DNA from 2 places in the Bradyrhizobium sp. 142 genome. Region 2 is predicted to be linked to the other one. Evidence: riboswitches for the same ligand, from Rfam matches in the RefSeq annotation. Region 2 holds a riboswitch; the other holds the start of a gene.
The links. Region 2 has a riboswitch for cobalamin ahead of IVA82_RS18585 (energy-coupling factor ABC transporter permease). Riboswitches for the same ligand answer to the same signal wherever they lie in the genome.
Positions count from the first base shown of each region.

Region 1 (6,449 bases), on a different contig from region 2:
AATGCGCGGTGAATGAATGTCATAGACGCCGGGCCCGATCTCATTGGGATATTTGTAGCTCTTGAAGGCCTCGAGCAATTCCATCTTAGAACGCGACGTCTCGATTGAAATGACGTCAGCATCCATTGCTGCGATCGCATCGATGATTTCGTTGAACTCGGAATAACACATGTGGGTATGGATCTGAGTTCCGTCGGCGACAGCGGAGGAGCAAACGCGGAAGCTGTCCACTGCCCAATCGAGATAGTTCCTCCACTGCGATTTGCGTAGCGGCAATCCCTCCCGCAACGCAGCCTCGTCGATCTGGATCATGGTCGCTCCAGCCGCCTCAAGATCGATGACCTCATCTCGGATCGCAAGAGCGATCTGACGGCATGTCTCGCTCCGCGAGATGTCGTCGCGGACAAACGACCAGTTCAGGATCGTCACCGGTCCGGTCAGCATAGCCTTGACGGGTTTCTTGGTCAGAGACTGCGCATAGCGCCACCATTCAACGGTCATCGGCTTCGGCCGGGAAACATCTCCGAACAGGATAGGCGGACGAACGTACCGCGACCCATAAGACTGAACCCAACCGTGCTTGGTGAAAGCGAATCCCAACAGCTGCTCGGCAAAGTATTGAACCATGTCATTGCGCTCGAACTCACCATGTACGAGCACGTCCAGGCCGATATCTTCCTGCCACTGCACGGTACGGGCTGTCTCCGCTTTCAGAAGCTGCTCGTACTGCGCGTCATTCAGCGCTCCCCGCGCATGAGCCGCACGCGCATTTCGGACGTCGACCGTTTGCGGGAAGGATCCGATGGTTGTCGTTGGAAACATCGGCAATGCGAACGCGACGCGCTGGACGTCGGCACGCTGGGTGAACGCACTGCGACGGCGACGCATGCTATCGTCGATTGCGGCCATTCGTCCGGCGACATTCGCATTGTGAATCTCGGGCGATGTTTCGCGGGTCACGGCTTCGTCCTCCGAAAGCGCAAGTTCATCGGCCACCTCGGCAGCATGGCCGGCCAGCGCTTTGCCCAATATCGAGAGTTCCTTGATCTTCTGAACTGAGAACGCCAGCCACGTCTTCAGATTGGGATCGAGATCGGTCTCTAGCTCAATGTCGATCGGAACATGAAGCAGCGAGCAGGAAGGAGCAATCTGAACACGGTCCCTGCCCAGCTTTTTGACCATAGGGGCAAGTTGGTCGACCAGCGCCGCAAGATTGGAGCGCCAGACGTTGCGACCATCAACGACGCCTAGCGAGACCACGAGATCTCTGCGGGCTTTGGCGACAATTGCGTCCAACTGGTCGGGTGCCCGAACCAGATCGACATGAAGCCCGGCAACGGGCAAGGCCAAGGCTGTTTCAAGATTGTCGCCGATAGCGCCGAAATAAGTGGCCAGCATGATTTTAAGGGCCGGCACAACCTTTGCGAAATGAGCATAGGCCCGGCGGACAGCCGCCCGCGATGCTTCGTCGACGTCCATCACTAGGCATGGCTCGTCGAGCTGAACCCATTCAGCACCGCGCGAGGCTAGTTCGCGGAGAACATCGACATAGACTGGGAGGAGCCTATCAAGCAGCGACAGCGGATTGAATGCGGGATTTGCGCTTTTGCCGAGCTTCAGGAAAGTGACTGGGCCAACTAGGACGGGGCGCGTTTGGTAGCCGAGGCTTTTTGCCTCCTCATATTCCTCGATCGGCTTTCGAGAGGAATACTTAAAGATCTGATCCTGGTGAAATTCCGGCACCATGTAGTGGTAGTTGGTATCGAACCACTTCGTCATTTCCTGTGCGGCTACGCCAGGCCCATGCTGAGCGTGACCACCGTCCTGAGCGCCACGCGCCATGGTGAAGTAGGTCTTGAGCGACACAGGACCTTCGGTCCAGCCGTAGACGTCGGGAATGGCGCCGACCATTACGCTGGTATCGAGCACATGGTCGTAAAACGAGAAGTCATTCGAAGGAATGACGGTCGCACCGCGGGATTTCTGCCGTGCCCAATTAGCGGCACGAAGTCCACTCCCCGCCTCGAGGAGCTCGGCTTCGCTGGAGTTTCCCGCCCAGTAGCTCTCAAGCGCGAATTTGAGTTCGCGTCGTGGGCCGATGCGTGACATCCCCAGTGTGGCAACGGGAAGCGAAAGAATAGACATAGCTCAGACCCCATAATTGGGGCAAAGGCCATGGCGGACGCATGCAGCGAATATCGCGTGAGCGACAGCTGCTTGGCGCACACCGGGACACCCCGCCCGTGGACGATATATTGTCGAGGCAGGTCTCCTGGCTCGCGGGTCGTCGCTGCTATCCGGCCTTCCCGAAGCCGCATGGCTTCAGTGACTTCGTTGGACAGCGGCTCGCCGCTTACAGTTGCGGGGGCAGCGCCGGCATTGCACCGGCTTCCCTCTTAGCTCCGGATCAAACGAAATCCGGAGACCACGACGGCTGGCATTATGCGCACGAGGATCGATCCGTCAACCTACTGAGTGTCGCTGCGATATTGCCCAAGCGATTGCGAACTGTACTAGGTAGGCTACAACAAACTTACTCCCGGCCTCGTGAAAACGCGTGGATCTGTGGAGGCTCCGCTTGTGAATGCGTCCGCTCAACACCCTGTTCGCGTAGTCGGATGAGCTAGCGCGAGCAGAACGAACGCGCCCGGGCGCTTTCGACATCTGCGTGATCGCGACAAAGCCTGGTCTTTTCCGTCAGCAGCTTCTCGAACTCGCCCGTGAGGAAGTTGCGATCATCCTCGGCCGGCATCCGTTTGATCACAGCGCGATGAGGCTCCTTAGGAATTGCAAAGGCCGGATTACTCCAGGATCGAACGGATGATCAGGTCGGACTGCCTGTGTTCGGCTGACCCCGCGACGAGCCGCGAGCTCGATCGCGTCCGTGGCGTTGGTCAAGATGATCTCCTGGCCAGGCACTCACCTGCTGAGCGACTTTGGCGCGCGCCTTCGTTGTGTCCGTCGCCGCTTGGCGGGTGGTGCAGCCTGGACGTTGGCCTGCGCGACATCGCAGGAACAGTTCCGGACCTCAGGATGCACGCTGACTTGCGAAACTGGAGTAAGCGGCGAAAGCGCGGGCGGCGGGATCGTGCTATAACCCTAGACTCCATGCACTCGTGCACGGTGACCACGGCCAAGCGGATGCCGAGCTTCTCGCACGTCTTCAGGATCTCCGGACCGATCTCGTCGCGCGAGAAGACCTCTCTTCGGCTTCGGCCGTGACGTAGCTTTAGATATCCTGCAAATCGATCTTGCGATATTCGACGCCCGTCCACCTCGCCTCGGCTCGTCAGCCAGCGACGATAAGCCTCAACGCGGCGACTGGAGCATCGAGGCGGCCTTGTCCTTATTCGAGACAAATTTGACCGTGTCCTCTGACAGAGCCCTTCGAGGGCTTCTCGGAGTCGATCAGCGCCTTAAGGTCATAACGATGTTGATCGACCTCGATGCGCCCCATGCGGTCGGCGGCCTCCTCAAGCTCGACATCTACTACTTCGTTCGCGAAATCGAGCGGTGAAGCCGTCTGGACGCGGCTGCTTATGCTGTCTTAGACGGGACACAGGTGTCAGGCACCGGACAGACGACCGCGCATTGCGGCGTGTCGGAATGGCCCTCGCACTCCGTACACTTTTTGGCATCGATAACGTAAATGTCACGCTTGAGGCTGATCGCCGCGTTGGGACACTCGAACTCGCATGCCCCACAAACGGTGCATTGCGAAGCGACGATCTTGTAAGCCATGCCTTCCGACTCCTTGGCGAGCGATGCCATTGGCGATCCCTTTCAAATGCCGTGCCAAACACAGACGCGCTCAATGATGGGCAATTTGCCCAATTGTGCTGTCCCGGGTCTGAGACCATGTTGCATCTGCGACAGCAACGGGCCACTTCAATTTCAAGCTATGCGAGCCCTCGGGCCCTACTCCGAGAGCCAGTCGACCGCTGCGAGCTTCCGTCGGTTTTGTCTGGCATGGCAGCGCGGGGCCAAGCGACGCTCGACGATTCCGAAACTGGCGGCGCGACTAAAAGCCGCGAGCCGACGCACGTCTACGCCGGATCTCGGCAAACCTCCGGTCACACGCCCTGACTGGAGGTTTTGTGCAAGCCTCGCTCACGGCTGCAACGTTAACTCCGCGGATTGACTCGCTGGAGGCTTGCCAAAACGGGTTTGTGCTACAATAACCTTCGGCGTCGCTTCGGAGGGAAATGAAGTTCCGCCGGGAGGAGCGATACTGGCTTTGCAAAGTGACCGATTTAATTGCAGTCAGCCGCATGCCTGGTGCCGAGTAGGCATGGCGGCGCGGGCGAGCGCTGGTACGCTTTGCCTGGCTGTGCTCAGCCACTCCTCATGCAACTATTTTGGACGAAGTGGAACAGGGCTGAAAGATGACTGTGCAAATTGCTTCAGCGGCATGGCCTTTCCGAACAGATGGCCCTGCGCAAGGTCGAAGCCGAGTTCGGTCACAGCGATCAGGTCGGCGTGGCTCTCCACACCTGCGGCAACGGTGCGCACACTGTACTCTTTAGCTACTTTCCGGCGCAAAAATGAAGTGCGCGGTTGCTGTGGGAGAATCGCTCAGGGCCTGGAAACCTGCAAGGCCGGACGGATTTGAAATTGACAGGGGCGACTGCGATCTGATTCATTCTTGTGAATGATTCGAGATCGATCCCTTCGAGCGCGCGAGAAGCTTGTCGGCAAGCTGCCGGTCACCGGCGAATTGCTGCGTGGCTCGCTGCTGGAACGCACTGTCCGACATACCAAAGACTGCCCGAAATGCGCGCGTGGCGAAGGGCACCGGGTGTTTGTTCTGACGGTCACCTATGCTGGTGGACGCACGCGGCAACTCAGCGTGCGTCGCGAGCGCGTCGCCGAGGTTCGCCGCTGGCTGGACAACTATCAGAAGCTGAAGCAATCGATCGAGACCATTTGCGAACTCAATCATGATTTGCTGCGTCCGGAGCCGCGTCGAATGCGCTCGGGAGGACGGCGTGATTAAGATGCGGCGGGCACAGCTCAGCTTTGGCGATGGGTTGATCACTGAAGAAGTGAGCGATCTTCGCGAAGGTTGGATGGAGCACGCCGACCGGGTGCTGGCGGATGAACAGATCGTAGCTGCAGTGTACGAAGCGCTGGCGAGACGGCATCCCAAGAGCCGCAGTCGTGGTCGGCTGGGCGCGCCGGCCGAGATGGTGTTGCGCTTGTTGATCCTCAAGCACATCCGCAACTGGAGCTATGGCGTGCTGGAGCGCGAGGTGCGCGCCAATCTGGTGTACCGCGACTTCACCCGCGTCGGCGCCGGCAAGACGCCCGATGCAAAGACGATGGGACGTTGGGGCGTGGCGGTGGGGCCCGAGGTGGTCAAGCAGATTCACCAAAGGCTGGTGAAGCTGGCTCAGGCCAATGGGTTGGCGGCCGGGCGCCGAATGCGCGTGGACACCACCGTGGTGGAGACCAACGTCCACTATCCGACCGATTCGAGCTTGTTGGGCGATGGCGTGCGAGTTCTGATCCGCACCATGAAAAGGATTGGCAAGATCGCCGGAGAGACTGGCGCCAAGCTGTGCGACCGCAGTCGCAGCGTGAAGCTGCGGGTCCTGGACATCGCCCGGGCGGCGCGCTCCAGAGCTAAGCAGAGCCGGGAGAAGCTCAATCGATCCTATGGCAAGCTGCTCAATGCGACCAGTCGAGTGGTGGGACAGGCGAAGCGGTTCTCCAAAGAGGTCGCCAGAGGAACGAAGCGTGCGAGGAACGTCCTGCAGCAGCTGGTGCTCGACGGCCTACGCCAGGAGCTCGACGCGATGGTGCCGCTGGTCAAGCAAGTGATGAAGCAGACGAGAGCGCGTATCTTCCGTGGCGACACACACGCCGAAGGCAAGATCCTCAGCCTGTTCGAGCCATCGACGGAGATCATTCGCAAAGGCAAGGCCGGCAAGCCGAACGAGTTCGGCAAGATGGTGAAGTTGCAAGAGGCCGAGGACCAGATCGTGATCGACTACGAGGTCTATGATCGGCGTCCGAGCGATTCGGATTTGCTGATTGCCGCCATCGAGACGCACCGAGCAATGCTGGGGCGTCCGCCGCACTTGGTGGCAGCGGACGCCGCATTCTACTCCGCCAAGAACGAGGCAGCGGCGAAAGCCCAGGGCGTCAAGCGCGTCTGCATTCCCAACCGTTCGACCAAGAGCCCCGAGCGCAAACGAGAGCAGAGGAAGCGCTGGTTCCGCAACGGACAAAAATGGCGGACCGGGTGCGAGGGACGCATCAGCGTGGTCAAGCGGCGACACGGGCTCGATCGCTGCCGCTACAAAGGCGATGCCGGAATGAAGCGTTGGGTCGGGCTGGGCGTCATCGCCGACAACGTCGTCAACATCGGTCGCACAATGGAAAAACAATCCGTCCAGTAACCACCTCAACCTAAGCAAACTCAGGCCCGCCGCTCACCCCGGCGG
Region 1 covers NZ_JADPKQ010000495.1:15,733-22,181, reverse strand. Annotated here, with positions in the region: gene metE (5-methyltetrahydropteroyltriglutamate--homocysteine S-methyltransferase) at 1-2,145, opposite strand, end outside; cobalamin riboswitch at 2,245-2,445, opposite strand; gene IVA82_RS44730 (hypothetical protein) at 3,362-3,517, shown strand; gene IVA82_RS44725 (4Fe-4S binding protein) at 3,538-3,741, opposite strand; partial or broken gene IVA82_RS44720 (diguanylate phosphodiesterase) at 4,354-4,527, opposite strand; gene IVA82_RS44715 (hypothetical protein) at 4,640-4,942, opposite strand; gene IVA82_RS44710 (ISNCY family transposase) at 4,998-6,404, shown strand; gene IVA82_RS44705 (EAL domain-containing response regulator) at 6,425-6,449, opposite strand, start outside.
Region 1: it holds a riboswitch for cobalamin, as region 2 does, so the genes downstream of both, metE (5-methyltetrahydropteroyltriglutamate--homocysteine S-methyltransferase) here and IVA82_RS18585 (energy-coupling factor ABC transporter permease) in region 2, are expected to answer to the same signal.

Region 2 (6,449 bases):
GCGGTGAGCGTCATCTTGCGCTCGCAGACGTTGGTAGGCGCGGCCGTCCATGGCCGGTGCCGTTCGACGCGGAGGTCGTGCTGAGCTGCCGCGGCCGCCCGACCGTAGTGCTCGCCTCCGGCGATCCGTTCTGGCACGGCGCCGGCGCAAGCCTCGCCGAGAAGCTCGAGGCCGGCGACTGGATTGCGCATTCGGCGCCGTCGACCTTCTCGCTCGCGGCCGCGCGGCTGGGCTGGCGGCTTGAATCCGTCGTCTGCCTCGGCCTTCATGCTGCGCCATTCGAGCGGCTCATGCCGCATCTGGCGCGTGACGCGCGGATCATTTGCCTCGTGCGTGACGGCAAGGCGGCCGGTGATCTGGCAAGATGGCTGAGCGAGCGCGAATGGGGCACCACGGTATTCTGGACTCTCGCCGCGCTCGGCGGGCCGCGTGAAAGCATCGCAAAGCATCGCGCCGACAGCTTTGCGGGCGGTCTAGCCGGAAACCTCATTGCGGTTGCATTGGAAGCGACAGGAGCGCAGGGCATTCCCCGCAGCTCCGGTGTTGCGGATGATCTTTTTGTCCATGACGGCCAGATCACCAAGCGGCCGGTGCGCGCGCTGGCGCTCTCGGCGCTGGCGCCGCGCGCCGGGGAGAGGCTGTGGGACATCGGCGCCGGTTCGGGCTCGATTTCGATCGAATGGGCGCTGTGCGGCGGAACCGCGGTCGCCATCGAGGCGCGCGAGGATCGTGCGGCGAACATCCGCAGCAACGCAGCGGCGTTGGGACTGGCGCATCGGATCGCCGTGATTGCAGGGACGGCGCCGGAAGCCCTGGCTGCGCTGGAGGTGCCAGATGCCGTCTTCATCGGTGGTGGAATTGATACCGAGATGTTCGATGCTGTCTGGTCGCGTCTCGCGCAGGGCACGCGACTGGTCGCGCATGCGGTCACGATCGAGACGGAAGCACTGCTCGGCGAGCTGCATCAGCGCCATGGCGGCGAGCTGATGCGGGTCGAGATCGCCCATGCCGGCCCACTCGGTCGATATCGTTCCTGGGAGACGGCGCGTCCGGTGGTGCAATGGAGCGCGGTTCGATGAGGGTCGCCGGCTTCGGGTTCAAGCAGGACGTTACGCTGGACTCGCTGCGCGAGGCGCTCGTTGCCGCCGGCGGTCTCGCCGGGCTTGCGGCGGTGGCGACGGTCATCGAGAAGGCAGGCACGGAGGCACTGAAGCAGCTTGCGCAGGAATGCGGTGTGCCGATCAAGGCCGTTCCCGCCGATGTATTGGCTGATGTCGACACGTCTACCCAGTCAAAACGCATCATCGAAAAGTTCGGCACGGGATCGGTCGCCGAGGCTGCGGCGCTTGCGGCAGCCGGACCTCGGGCGCGACTGATTGCGACGCGGGCGGTCTCGCGGGATCGAACCGCGACTGCGGCGATCGCGGAAGGAGACGGCGAATGACGGTGCATTTCATCGGCGCAGGGCCGGGCGCGCCCGATTTGCTGACGTTGCGCGGGCGCGACCTGATTGCGGCTTGTCCGGTTTGCCTCTATGCCGGCTCGCTGGTGCCCGAAGGCGTGCTGGCGCATTGCCCGCCGGGTGCGCGGATCGTCAATACGGCGCCGCTCTCGCTCGATGAGATCGTCGCAGAGATCGCCGCTGCGCATGCCGGCGGCAAAGACGTTGCGCGGCTGCATTCCGGCGATCTCTCGATCTGGTCGGCAATGGGCGAACAGCTCCGCCGCCTGCGCGCGCTCGGCATTCCCTACACCGTGACGCCGGGCGTGCCGGCCTTCTCGGCTGCTGCGGCGGCGCTCGAAGCCGAACTGACATTGCCGGGCCTCGCGCAGAGCGTGGTGCTGACACGTACGCCGGGCCGCGCCAGCGCGATGCCCGAGGGCGAGAAGCTCGCCGCCTTTGCCGCAACCGGCGCAGTGCTCGCCATCCACCTGTCGATCCATCTGCTCGACAAGGTCGTCGCCGAGCTTACCCCGCACTACGGCGCGGATTGCCCGGTCGCCATCGTCTGGCGCGCGAGCTGGCCGGATCAGCGCATCGTCCGCGCCACGCTGGCGACGCTCGATGCTGCCGTCGGGGCCGAGCTCGAACGTACCGCTCTCATCCTTGTCGGCAAGACTCTGGGCTCGGCGGATTTTGCCGAGAGCCGCCTCTATGCCGCCGAGTATGACCGCCGCTATCGACCGGTCGGCGCCGAGCCGCGCTTTCCGGAGGCGTCGTGATGCCCGCGGGTCTCGTCATCTCCGCGCCGGCCTCCGGCATCGGCAAGACGACGTTGACCCTGGCGCTCGCGCGCGCCTGGCGCAGTCGCGGATTGCAAGTGCAGTGCTTCAAGAGCGGGCCGGATTATATCGATCCTGCGTTCCATGCCGCAGCGACGGGTCGCGCGTCCGTCAACATCGACAGCTGGGCCATGGACCGCGCGACCATCGTGCATCTCGTCGGTCGCGGTGCGGACGCCGATATCGTGCTCGCCGAGGGGTCGATGGGCCTGTTCGACGGAGTCGCTGCGCGCGGCGTCTGCGGCACCGGTGCGACTGCCGATATCGCGGAGATGCTGGGCTGGCCGGTGCTGCTGGTGATAGATCCATCCGGACAGGCGCAGACGGCGGCGGCCATCGCTGCCGGCTTGCGCGACTATCGCGCGGGCGTGCAGCTTGCCGGCATCGTGCTCAACCGTGTCGCCAGCGCGCGCCACGAAGACCTCGTGCGGCGCGCGCTTGCCGATGCCGGCATTGCCGTGTTCGGCGCGCTGCCGCGCCATGCCGAGATCAGCCTGCCGAAGCGGCATCTCGGCCTGGTGCAGGCCGAGGAGCAGGCCGAGATCGGCAGCTTGATCGATGAAGCCGCGCGCTTCGTCAGCGCCCATGTCGACATCGATGCCGTGCTGCGATCGGCCGCCGCGTGGTCGCCGCGACCGGCGGGAAACGGCCTCAACGTGATGCCGCCCGGTCAGCGTATTGCTTTGGCGCGCGATGCCGCGTTCTCATTCGTCTATCCGCACATGCTGGAGGGGTGGCACGCCGCCGGCGCCGAGATATCGACGTTCTCGCCGCTCGCCGACGAAACGCCCGATCCGAATGCCAATGTCTGCTGGTTGCCCGGCGGTTATCCCGAGCTTCACGCCGGAACGCTTGCAGCCAATACCCGCTTTCGCGATGGCTTGCGCACCTTCGCCGAGACGCGACCGGTGCATGGCGAATGCGGAGGCTATATGGTGCTAGGCACAGGCCTCACCGCTGCCGACGGCGTCCGCCATGAGATGGCGGGCCTGCTCGGCTTGGAGACGAGCTTTGCCAAACGCCGCATGCATCTCGGCTATCGTCTGGCCGAGCTGGCCGCGCCGATGCCGGGGCACGACGCCGGTGCGCGCCTGCGCGGTCACGAGTTCCATTATTCGACCATCGTGGCGCAGCCGGATACGCCACTCGCGGTCGTGCATGACGCAACCGGTGCGGTCATCGCCGAGACCGGCTCGCGGCGCGGCCATGCCACCGGCACGTTCTTTCACCTGATCGCGGAGGACCGGTGAGCGGGTTCGTCTCCTTCATCTCCGCCGGTCCCGGCGACCCCGAGCTTCTCACGCTCAAAGGCGCCGCGCGGCTGCGCGAGGCCGATGTCGTTCTCTATGACGATCTCGCATCCGGCGCGATTCTCGATCTGGCCCGACCCGGCGCCAATCTCGTCGCGGTGGGGAAGCGGGCGGGCCGGCCCTCGACCAAGCAGCACCATGTCAACCGCCTGTTGGTCGACTATGCCGCGACCGGGTCACGTGTCGTGCGCCTGAAGTCGGGCGATGCCGGCATTTTCGGCCGGCTTGAGGAGGAGCTCGAGACGCTGCGCGACGCCGGCATCGGCTACGAGATCATTCCCGGCGTCACCTCGGCCTGCGTTGCGGCCGCGCAAGCTGGTATTCCTCTGACCCGGCGCCACACCTCGCGCCGGGTGCAGTTCGTGACCGGGGCCGATGTCACCGGCGACCTTCCGCAGAACCTGAATTGGGCGGCGCTGGCCGATCCAGAAGCAACCACCGTCGTCTATATGGGCCGCCGCACCTTTCCCGCGCTTGCGGCAAAATTGATCGAACATGGCCTCGCCCCAGGCACACCGGCACTGCTTGCCGAATCCCTTGGCCGTTCCGACGAACGGCTGGTCCGCACCACCATTGCCGAGCTGGCCGAACAGCTTGCGCGGGGTGGCGCGGCCTCCACGGCGGCCGTCATCCTGTTCGGTGCGTTGGCGGGAGAATATCCGTAATGACGCTTGCGGCCGCCCTTCGCCCCTTGACGCCCGGCTTGCGAAAGGGGCACACAGGAGACGCATGGTGCTCGACGCGGCGCAAAGCGCCAGAGCATAATCGGGAATGGGGATGGGCGGACCAAATCGCGGCGCCCAAAACCCCAGCCGCCCCCGCGACTGTAAGCGGTGAGGGGCTCCAATCAGCCACTGGGCCGCGAGGCTCGGGAAGGCCGGAGAACCCAGTGAACCGCGAGCCAGGAGACCGGCCGTGCACGTTTTGAAGCCAAGGCCGTCGGGTGTGACGGCAGGAAGGATCTGAGCCATGCATATCGAACCCGGGGTAGTGACGGGCGCCAAGCTCGTGTTGAGTTATGCAACCGGCATCGCAACAGGCGGCGTTGCGCTGAAGCTTGCGGCCGAGACCATGCGCGAGCAGGGCATCGGCTCGTTCGCGGCGCGGACGGTCGCCACCACAGGCCTCGTCTTCACATTCTTCGAGATCCTGCCGCACTTTCCGGTCGGGGTTTCCGAGGTGCACTTCATCCTCGGCTCGACCTTGTTCCTGCTGTTCGGCGCAGCGCCAGCGGCCTTCGGCCTCGCGCTCGGTCTGCTGTTCCAGGGCATGTTCTTCGAGCCGGCCGACCTGCCGCAATATGGCATGAACGTCACCACGCTGCTGGTGCCGCTGTTCGCGATCCAGGCAATCGCCATGCGGATCATTCCGCGCAACACCGCCTATGTCGATCTCAGGTATCGCCAGGCGCTGGTGCTCTCCACCACGTATCAGTCCGGCGTCATCGCCTGGGTAGCGTTCTGGGCGCTCTATGGCTCCGGCTTCGGTGCGACCAACCTCGCCAATATCGCGACCTTTGCGGCGTCCTATGCGCTGGTGATCGTGATCGAGCCGCTGGCCGATCTCGCCGTGCTGGCGCTGGCGAAGTCGCTGCGCGGCGTCACCGCGCCGGGGTTCGTCACGCCGCGTTTGCACAACGCGGCCTAGAGACAGGCGAAAGGGCGGCCGATGCGGCCGCCCTTTCGCAGGTAAGATGCTCACGCTCTCCTTGATAGGCATCGGCTGCGGCGATCCCGAGCAGCTCACGCGCGCCGCGGTTCGTGCGATCAATGCGGCCGATCTCGTCCTGATCCCGCGCAAGGGGAATGCGAAATCCGATCTCGCCGACTTGCGGCGGACGATCTGCGCCGACGTGCTCACCAGCGACACGACGCGCATTGCCGAGTTCGATCTTCCCGTGCGCGACGCGGCCGAAGCCGACTATCGCAAGGGCGTGGACGACTGGCACGACGCGGTAGCCGCGGTCTGGTCACAGACGATCGCAAGCCATCTCAAAGGCGAGGGCAGCGTCGCGCTGTTGATCTGGGGCGATCCGTCGCTTTACGATTCCTCGCTGCGCATTGCGCGCCGTCTTGATCCCTTGCCGAAGATCGAGGTCGTGCCCGGCATCACGTCGATCCAGGCGCTGTGCGCAGCGCACGCGCTGCCGCTCAACGATATCGGTGAACCCTTTCTGGTCACGACTGGACGCCGCTTGCGCGAAGCCGGCTGGCCGCAAGGCGTCGATACCGTGGTGGTGATGCTCGACGGCGGCACGGCATTCCAGTCACTCGATCCGGAAGGCCTGCACATCTGGTGGGGCGCGTATCTCGGCATGCCCGATCAAATCGTCATATCCGGCGCGCTTGCGGAGATCAGCCCACACATCGTGGCTGCACGGCAGCAAGCGCGCGAGCAACATGGCTGGATCATGGACAGTTACATTCTCAAGCGCAGGCCGTAAGGCAAGCGAGGCAGCATGCTCCCCGAATGGGTCCATCAAAAATGCCCCGATATCTCCGCCGTCCATCGCGCGGCGGCGATCGCGCGGCAGGCGCAACTAACAAAGCCAACCGGCGCGCTCGGCCGGCTCGAGCAGCTCGCGATCGAGCTCGCCGGCCTGCAAGCGACCGAGCATCCGCGTGCTGCGCGAGTGCCGATCATCATCTTCGCCGGTGATCACGGCATCGTCGCGCAGGGCGTCTCGGCCTATCCGCAAGAGGTGACGATTGCGATGATGGCGAATTTCGCCTCGGGCGGTGCTGCGATCTCGGTGCTGGCACGTGAATTGGGTTCCGGCCTGGAAGTGATCGACGCCGGCACGCTGGCCCAGGAGGGTATGGCGGGCGCTGTCACCGACAAGCCGCGCAACGGCAC
Region 2 covers NZ_JADPKQ010000200.1:76,886-83,334, reverse strand. Annotated here, with positions in the region: gene cbiE (precorrin-6y C5,15-methyltransferase (decarboxylating) subunit CbiE) at 1-1,079, shown strand, start outside; gene IVA82_RS18605 (cobalamin biosynthesis protein) at 1,076-1,444, shown strand; gene cobM (precorrin-4 C(11)-methyltransferase) at 1,441-2,223, shown strand; gene IVA82_RS18595 (cobyrinate a,c-diamide synthase) at 2,223-3,533, shown strand; gene cobA (uroporphyrinogen-III C-methyltransferase) at 3,530-4,258, shown strand; cobalamin riboswitch at 4,307-4,526, shown strand; gene IVA82_RS18585 (energy-coupling factor ABC transporter permease) at 4,563-5,240, shown strand; gene cobF (precorrin-6A synthase (deacetylating)) at 5,287-6,036, shown strand; gene cobT (nicotinate-nucleotide--dimethylbenzimidazole phosphoribosyltransferase) at 6,052-6,449, shown strand, end outside.